Regions from separate parts of the Kitasatospora sp. NPDC001547 genome, predicted to be linked through region 1. Evidence: riboswitches for the same ligand, from Rfam matches in the RefSeq annotation. Region 1 holds a riboswitch; the other holds the start of a gene.
The links. A riboswitch is a leader RNA that binds a small molecule or an ion and turns the genes downstream of it on or off. The one in region 1 is predicted to bind glycine.
Positions count from the first base shown of each region.

Region 1 (4,205 bases):
GATCGGGCCGACGCCGGTGGCCGGGCCGGCCTCCTCCTGCAGCGGGTGGTTCGGCAGGTACGGCGCCAGGTGGGCGCGCACCGCGACCGGGCCGACGCCCGGGCCGCCACCGCCGTGCGGGATGCAGAAGGTCTTGTGCAGGTTCAGGTGCGAGACGTCCGCGCCGAACTTGCCCGGCTTGGCGAGGCCGACCAGGGCGTTCAGGTTGGCGCCGTCCACGTACACCTGGCCGCCGGCCTCGTGCACCAGGGCGCAGATGTCGGTGATCTGGGTCTCGTACACGCCGTGGGTGGACGGGTAGGTGACCATCAGCACGGCGAGGTTGTCGCGGTGCTGCTCGATCTTGGCCTTCAGGTCGTCGACGTCCACGTCGCCGTCGACCAGGGTCTTCACCACGACCACGCGCATGCCGGCCATCACCGCGGAGGCCGCGTTGGTGCCGTGCGCCGAGGACGGGATCAGGCAGACGTCGCGCTGGGTGTCGCCGTTGGCGTGGTGGTAGGCGCGCACGGCCAGCAGGCCGGCCAGCTCGCCCTGCGAGCCCGCGTTCGGCTGGATCGACACGGCGTCGTAGCCGGTCACCTCGGCCAGCTGCTGCTCCAGCTGGCGGATCAGGGTCAGGTAGCCCTGGGCCTGGTCGATCGGCGCGAAGGGGTGCAGCTGGCCGAACTCCGGCCAGGTCACCGCCTCCATCTCGGTGGTCGCGTTGAGCTTCATGGTGCAGGAGCCCAGCGGGATCATGCCGCGGTCCAGCGCGTAGTCCCGGTCCGACAGGCGGCGCAGGTAGCGCAGCATGGCGGTCTCCGAGCGGTGGCTGTGGAAGACCGGGTGGGTCAGGTACTCGTCCTCGCGCAGCAACCCGGCGGGCAGCGCGTCGGCGGCCTCGGCGACCTCGACGGCGGGGACGCCGAACGCGGCCCAGACGCCGGCCAGGTGCTCGCGGGTGGTGGTCTCGTCGGTGGAGACGGAGATCCGGTCCTCGCCGTCCTGGTACAGGTTGATGCCGTTGGCGCGGGCGGCGGCGGCGATCTCGGCGGCGCGGCCCGGGACGACGGCGGTGACGGTGTCGAAGAACTCGCCGTGCAGCAGCTCGACGCCGCCGGCCCGCAGGCCCTCGGCGAGGGCGGCGGCGTAGCGGTGGGTACGGCGGGCGATGTCGGCCAGGCCGTCCGGGCCGTGGTAGACGGCGTACATCGAGGCCATCACGGCGAGCAGCACCTGGGCGGTGCAGATGTTGCTGGTGGCCTTCTCGCGGCGGATGTGCTGCTCGCGGGTCTGCAGCGCCAGGCGGTAGGCGCGGTTGCCGTCGGCGTCGACGGAGACGCCGACCAGGCGGCCGGGCAGCGAGCGGGCGTACTCGGCGCGCACCGACAGGTAGCCGGCGTGCGGGCCGCCGAAGCCCATCGGGACACCGAAGCGCTGCGAGGTGCCGCAGGCGATGTCGGCGCCCAGCGAGCCCGGGGACTTGAGCAGGGTCAGCGCGAGCAGGTCGGCGGCGACGGCGACGATCGCGCCCAGGCCGTGCGCCTGCTCGATCACCGGGGCGAGGTCGCGGACCACGCCGGTGGCGCCCGGGTACTGGAGCAGCACGCCGAAGACGCCGCGCTCGGCGATCTCGGCCGGGATGCCCTCGGACAGGTCGGCGACGACGACCTCGACGCCGGTCGGCACCGCGCGGGTGTTGATCACCGCGACGGTCTGCGGCAGGGTCTCGGCGTCGACCAGGAAGACACCGCCCTTGACCTTGGTGACGCGGCGGGCCAGCGCCATCGCCTCGGCGGCCGCGGTGCCCTCGTCCAGCAGCGAGGAGCCGGAGGTCGGCAGGCCGGTCAGGTCGGAGACCACGGTCTGGAAGTTGAGCAGCGCCTCCAGGCGGCCCTGCGAGATCTCCGGCTGGTACGGGGTGTAGGCGGTGTACCAGGCCGGGTTCTCCATGACGTTGCGCAGGACCACCGGCGGGGTGAAGGTGCCGTAGTAGCCCAGGCCGATCATCGGCTGGAGCACCTGGTTGCGGCCGGCCAGCTCGCGCAGCTCGGCGAGGACCTGGGCCTCGGTCCGGCCCGCGGGCAGGTCCAGGGCGGTGATGGAACGGATCGCCTCGGGCACCGCGGTGGCCGCGAGCTCGTCCAGCGAGCCGTAGCCGACGGACGCCAGCATCTTCTCCTGCGCGGCGGCGTCGGGGCCGATGTGGCGGTTCTCGAAGGGGCTGGCCAGCTCAAGCTCGGTGAGGGTCGAGGCGCTGGTGGGGCGTCCCGCGTTCGGCTGGGCGTTCATGGTGGTCGAGGCCTCCTGGTCACGGACCGGCGGGGGTACGCACGCCGGCCGGCCGTCGCCGCTGCGCACAGCGGACGAACCGGGGCGGGCGGACCCGACAGGCCTCCCCCTCTGTCATCGGGACCTGAGAGCTTCACCCGCACGGAGCGCTGTGGCACCCCGCCGGCTTGCACCGTCGGTGAGGGTGGTGATCGCCGGCTCCCATGCCGACACTCCTGCCCTGCTTTCCAGAGTGACCTACCCCACACGGTACGGATGCCTGAGAGATTCCGGGGAGGAGTTGCTCCTTCGGCGCTCCGACCAGCGGTTTTCGCGGTCGGAGACTCTCCCGAGCGGGCTCTGCGGTCGCCGCCCAGGGTACCAGCGGGAGGCCCTCCGATCACGGGTGCGTCAGGTCACTCGGGGTCTACGCGCGTCCCCCGGACGGTCCAGCGCGCCGCCCGTCCGGGCGCACCCCGGTAGCGACCGCCCGATTCATGGCTTTTGGTGTGAAGTGGCGACCGGCACGGGTGCTCCGGCCGCCTTTCTGCGGGACTTCCGCAGGCTCAGCGCACGGGAGGAAAGAGTGCAGACCGACATCGACCCACGGGACCTCATCGGTCACAAGGCCGTCGACCGCAACGGAGACAAGATCGGCACGGTCGACGAGGTCTACCTGGACGACGCCACCGGCCGGCCGGAGTGGGCCGCGGTCCGGACCGGCATCTTCGGCCGGGACGCCTTCGTCCCACTGACCACGAGCGAGTTCTCCGGTGAGGAACTCCGGGTGCCGTACGACAAGTCGCTGGTGAAGGAGTCGCCGGACTTCGGCGTCGGCCAGCACCTGTCCCCCGCCCAGGAGCTCCAGCTCTACCGCTACTACGGGCTCGACACCTCGATGGACGGCCGCCCGAACGGCGAGAACGGCAGCCACGCCAAGCAGCCCGACCTCGACTTCGGCACCACGGCAGCCGCCGCCACCACCACCGCGGCGGCCCCGGCCAAGCCGCTCACCTTCCACACCCCCGAGCGCTCGCCCGAGCCGGCCCCGGCCAGGACCCCGGTTCCCACCGCCGCCGCGCCCGGCTCCACCGCCCCGACCCTCACCGCCCCCACCGTCGCCGACACCACCAGGACCGCCCCGGAGGCCGACATGCGGACCCTCAGCACTCCCTCGGCCGCCACCTCCACGACCGCCCCGCCCACCACCCCGTCCGTGGCGCCCGCCATGGAGCCGAGGCCGCACTCGCAGCCGGCCCCCGCGCCCGCCCCCACCACGACCACCGCCGCGAACACCGGCTCCGCCCCCAGCGGCCCGGTCGAGATCACCTGCCGCGAGGAGCGGCTGGAGATCACCACCGAGTGGCACACCCTCGGCACCGCGAAGCTGCGCAAGTACGTGACGACCGAACAGGTCGAGCGCCGCGTCCCGGTGGTCCGCGAGCGCGTCCGGGTCGAACGGATGCCGGTCAGCGAGGCCGAGCGTGCCGCGCTCACCGAGAAGGACATCGCCGAGGCCGTCGAGGAGGTCACCATCCGCGAGGAACGCCCGGTGGTCCACAAGCACCTCGCCCCCATCGAGCGGGTCCGCCTGATCGTCGAGCGGTACACCACCGAGGAGACGGTCCGGGAGGAGCTCCGCCGCGAGCACGTCGAAGTCCATGACACCACCGCCGGCCAGGCCCACGGCTCGCCGACCGACTCGACCCCGGCCGCCGCCTCGTCCCGCCCGGCTCCCGTACGGCCGCTCGTCTGACAACACCCCCGACAAGGGCCCCGGACACCGTCCGGGGCCCTTGTCGCGTACCGGACCGTTCGCCTTTGCCAAAGCTTAACCACTCGATATTTGACACTCTGAAGTATCACCCGGCATGGTTACTTCAGTTCATTCACTATGTACGAGAGGAAGCAACCGTGAGTGAGGCACCACAGCCCACCACCGCGGCCGAGAA
Region 1 covers NZ_JBIAVL010000029.1:58,579-62,783, forward strand. The annotation lists gene gcvP (aminomethyl-transferring glycine dehydrogenase) at 1-2,274, opposite strand, end outside; glycine riboswitch at 2,512-2,615, opposite strand; gene ACFY0X_RS33005 (PRC and DUF2382 domain-containing protein) at 2,840-4,009, shown strand; gene ACFY0X_RS33010 (MFS transporter) at 4,168-4,205, shown strand, end outside.

Region 2 (4,205 bases), on a different contig from region 1:
GTGCGGGTTGAGCCACAGGCCCCAGCGGGTGCGGTACAGCGAGGCCGCGATCTCCCGGCCGGAGATGACCTCGTGGGCCCGCGCCCAGCCGGAGGAGGTCAGTTGTTCGGGCGAGGTGACGGCCGGCGCGTAGCCGTGGCCGCTGATCTCCATGTTCCCGTACTGCGCGTCCGGGCTGCCCGGCGTGCCGTGCCACAGCAGCATCCAGACCCGGCCGTCCGCCAGCGCGTGCAGCAGCCGCTCGTACGCGTCGTAGCGCTCCGGCGCGACATCGCCCAGGGCGCGCTCCAACGCGCCGGGATCAGCTCCCGGGCGCCCGGCGGCCGGTGCCTGGCCCCAGGCCCCCGGCACACCGCCCGCTCCCGTTCCCGCACTCATGCGCCCACCTCGCCGCGCCTCTTTCCCTCAACCCGCCGGCCCGTCGGCCGTCTGCACGCACCCTATGGCGCGGCACCGGCCACCGCCACGGCGACGTGCCTCTGATACGAACCCGCTCACGCCCGCGTATAGAAGGGCAGTACCCGGGTGAGCAGCCACTCGACCACCGGGTCGTCGGCGAGGTCGAGCAGTACGAGGTGGACGCCGCCGGGCAGCGGCGCGGTTCCCAGCGCTCGGCCGAGCGCGTCGTTCACCGCGGCCGGATCGGCCGGCGCCGCCGGGTCCAACTGGACGCCCACGAACATCACGGTCGGCTCGCCCTCGATGCTGGCCAGCGCCCTGCGGGCGGTCAGCACCCCCGGCAGCGCCGAGAGTTCGGCCCGGCAGGCGGCCAGGAAGTGCTCCGGGTCCTCGCCCGGCACCGGCTCGCGCAGCGCCACCCGCCCGCCGGTCGGCGCCGGGTCGCCGGCGGCGTCCCAGCGGTCCTCGCGGGGGCCGCGGCGCAGCTCGGCGACGCCCTGCGGCGGGACCGGCAGGCCCACCGCCGCTTCCGGGTTCACCGCGATGCCCACGCCCAGCGGCAGCCCGCGGGCGAACTCCCACACCGGCGCGATCGCGAAGGCCATCCCGGGCGCCTGCTGGAGGAACACCTCCTGCGAGGAGAACACCGGCACGTACGGGTCGCCGCCCAGCTCGATCGTCGGCAGGTCCAGCGACTGCCCCTGCGGGTCGCCGCCGGCCGGCAGCGGCACCCACACCTGGCTGCGCGCCAGCACCTCGATCACCCGCGGCGTCGCGCCCGGGTCGCCCAGGGCCGCGGTCAGCACCTGCTCCAGCTCGTTGGCCGGCCAGGAGCCGCCCGCAGGCGCCTCCTCCGGTCCGCCCCACCCCTGCTGCTGCTCCACCGGGTACCCCATGCGCCGCCGATTCCGCCCTCTGCCGTTCGGCCGCCCTCTGCTGCGCCGACGCGCAGCAGTCTAGAGGCGCGCGGGGGCGGGGTCAGGACTCGTGTTCGGGTCCCGCGCGGTGTGACCGGGTCCCCCCTCCCCTCGTCGTCCCGGACGTGCCATGATGTGCGCGTCCGACGGCATGCGCCGCGGGCCCCCACAACTCCATACCGGCCGCTCGAACCCGCGCGGGAGAGCCCGGAGTGCCGTTCAGGCACAGCCGGCGCCGAAGGAGCAAGTCCTCCCCGGAATCTCTCAGGCACCCCTACCGCACGGGTTAGGCACATCTGGAAAGCGGCGCCCGGCCCTGTCGTGCGCCCACCCACGGTGCAAGCCGCCATGCTGTCCCCCAAGCTGGAAACAGCTGCGGGCAGGTGGGCGGTGAAGCTCTCAGGTTCGACGACAGATGGGGAGACCCACGCCGCCGCATGCCCGCGCGCAGGGTCGGCCCCCGAGCGGGTCCGGTCCGGTGCGCGCACCCCTGAGTGCCCCGACCGAGGAGTTCCTGGCCATGTCGTCCCTCCGCCTGACCGCGCTCGACGCGCTGCACCGCGCCCTCGGCGCGACCATGACCGACTTCGCCGGCTGGGACATGCCGCTGCGCTACGGCAGCGAGCGCGAGGAGCACCTCGCGGTCCGCACCAAGGCCGGCCTGTTCGACCTCTCGCACATGGGCGAGATCACCGTCACCGGCCCGCAGGCCGGCGAGATGCTGGACCACGCGCTGGTCGGCTTCGTCTCCGCGCTGGGCGTGCTGCGCGCCCGCTACACCATGATCTGCGCCGAGGACGGCGGCATCCTGGACGACCTGATCGTCTACCGCCTGCGCGAGGACGCCTTCCTGGTCGTCGCCAACGCCTCCAACGCCCAGCTGGTCCTCGACGAGCTGATCGCCCGCGCCAAGGGCTTCGATGCCGTCGTCACCGACGACCGCGACACCTACGCGCTGATCGCCGTCCAGGGCCCGGAGGCCACCGCCATCCTGGCGAAGACCACCGACGCCGACCTGCCCGGCCTGAAGTACTACGCGATCCTCCCGGCCCAGGTGGCCGGCCGCGACGTGCTGCTCGCCCGCACCGGCTACACCGGCGAGGACGGCTTCGAGATCTTCTGCCACCCGGTCGACGCCGAGCCGGTCTGGCAGGCGCTGACCGCCGCGGGCGAGGGCCACGGCCTGGTCCCGTGCGGCCTGTCCTGCCGCGACACGCTGCGCCTGGAGGCCGGAATGCCGCTGTACGGGCACGAGCTGTCCACCGACCTCACCCCGTTCGACGCCGGCCTGGGCCGGGTCGTCCGCTTCGACAAGACCACCAACGAGGGCGCGTTCGTCGGCCGCAAGGCGCTGGAGCAGGCCGCCGCCGCGGCCGAGACCAACCCGCCGAAGGTGCTGGTCGGCCTCGTCTCCGAGGGCAAGCGGGTGCCGCGCGCCGAGTACACCGTGGTCTCCGCCGACGGCGAGCCGATCGGCCGGATCACCTCGGGCGCGCCGTCCCCGACGCTGGGGCAGCCGATCGCGATGGCCTACGTCGACGCCGCCCACGCCGCCCCCGGCACCACCGTCGCGGTGGACGTGCGCGGCAAGCACGAGCCCGTCCAGGTCGTCGCGCTGCCGTTCTACAAGCGCGCCCGCTGAGCCCCGCCGGGCCCCGGTTTTCCCCATACACGCACGTCGCGGCCGTCCGCGCGGCGGCCCGCTTCGTCGTACCCGCTTCCCATCCTGGAGAATGACGCCATGAGCAACCCCCAGCACCTGCAGTACACCAAGGAGCACGAGTGGCTGACCGCCGCGGACGCGGAGGGTGTCTCCACGGTCGGCATCACCGCGCACGCCGCCGACGCGCTCGGTGACATCGTCTACGTGCAGCTCCCCGAGGTCGGTGACACCGTGACCGCCGGCGAGACCTGCGGCGAGCTGGAGTCCACCAAGTCGGTCAGCGACCTGTACTCCCCGGTGACCGGCGAGGTCACCGAGGTCAACCAGGACGTCCTGGACGACAACGCCCTGGTCAACAGCGCCCCGTTCGAGGGCGGCTGGCTGTTCAAGGTGCGCGTCGAGGCCACCGACGAGCTGCTCAGCGCCGACGAGTACGACGCGCTCACCAACCCCCAGGGCTGATCCGCCTGCCAGGGGCGGTCGCGCGGCGGCCGCCCCGCCCCGGCCCCTTTCCCTCCTCCTCCCGGGAAGACCACACCATGACGGTTCTCAACCAGTCCCTGCACGCCCTCGACCCGGAGATCGCCGCCGCGGTCGACGCCGAGCTGCACCGCCAGCAGACCACCCTGGAGATGATCGCCTCCGAGAACTTCGCCCCGGTGGCGGTCATGGAGGCCCAGGGCTCGGTGCTCACCAACAAGTACGCGGAGGGCTACCCCGGCCGCCGCTACTACGGCGGCTGCGAGCACGTCGACGTGGTCGAGCAGATCGCGATCGACCGCATCAAGGCGCTGTTCGGCGCCGAGCACGCCAACGTCCAGCCGCACTCCGGCGCACAGGCCAACGCCGCCGCGATGTTCGCGCTGATCCAGCCGGGCGACACCATCCTGGGCCTGTCGCTGGCCCACGGCGGTCACCTGACCCACGGCATGAAGATCAACTTCTCCGGCAAGCTCTACGACGTGGCCGCGTACCACGTGGACGAGAAGACCGGCCAGGTCGACATGGCCGAGGTCGAGCGCCTCGCCAAGGAGCACCAGCCGAAGCTGATCATCGCCGGCTGGTCGGCCTACCCGCGCCAGCTCGACTTCGCCGCGTTCCGCCGGATCGCCGACGAGGTCGGCGCGCTGCTCATGGTGGACATGGCGCACTTCGCCGGCCTGGTGGCCGCCGGGCTGCACCCGAACCCGGTGCCGTACGCGGACGTGGTCACCACCACCACCCAC
Region 2 covers NZ_JBIAVL010000003.1:557,618-561,822, reverse strand. The annotation lists gene ACFY0X_RS08160 (enhanced serine sensitivity protein SseB C-terminal domain-containing protein) at 1-378, opposite strand, end outside; gene ACFY0X_RS08155 (enhanced serine sensitivity protein SseB C-terminal domain-containing protein) at 495-1,295, opposite strand; glycine riboswitch at 1,505-1,606, shown strand; gene gcvT (glycine cleavage system aminomethyltransferase GcvT) at 1,837-2,958, shown strand; gene gcvH (glycine cleavage system protein GcvH) at 3,058-3,441, shown strand; gene glyA (serine hydroxymethyltransferase) at 3,519-4,205, shown strand, end outside.
Region 2: another riboswitch for glycine. It lies ahead of gcvT (glycine cleavage system aminomethyltransferase GcvT); the one in region 1 lies ahead of gcvP (aminomethyl-transferring glycine dehydrogenase).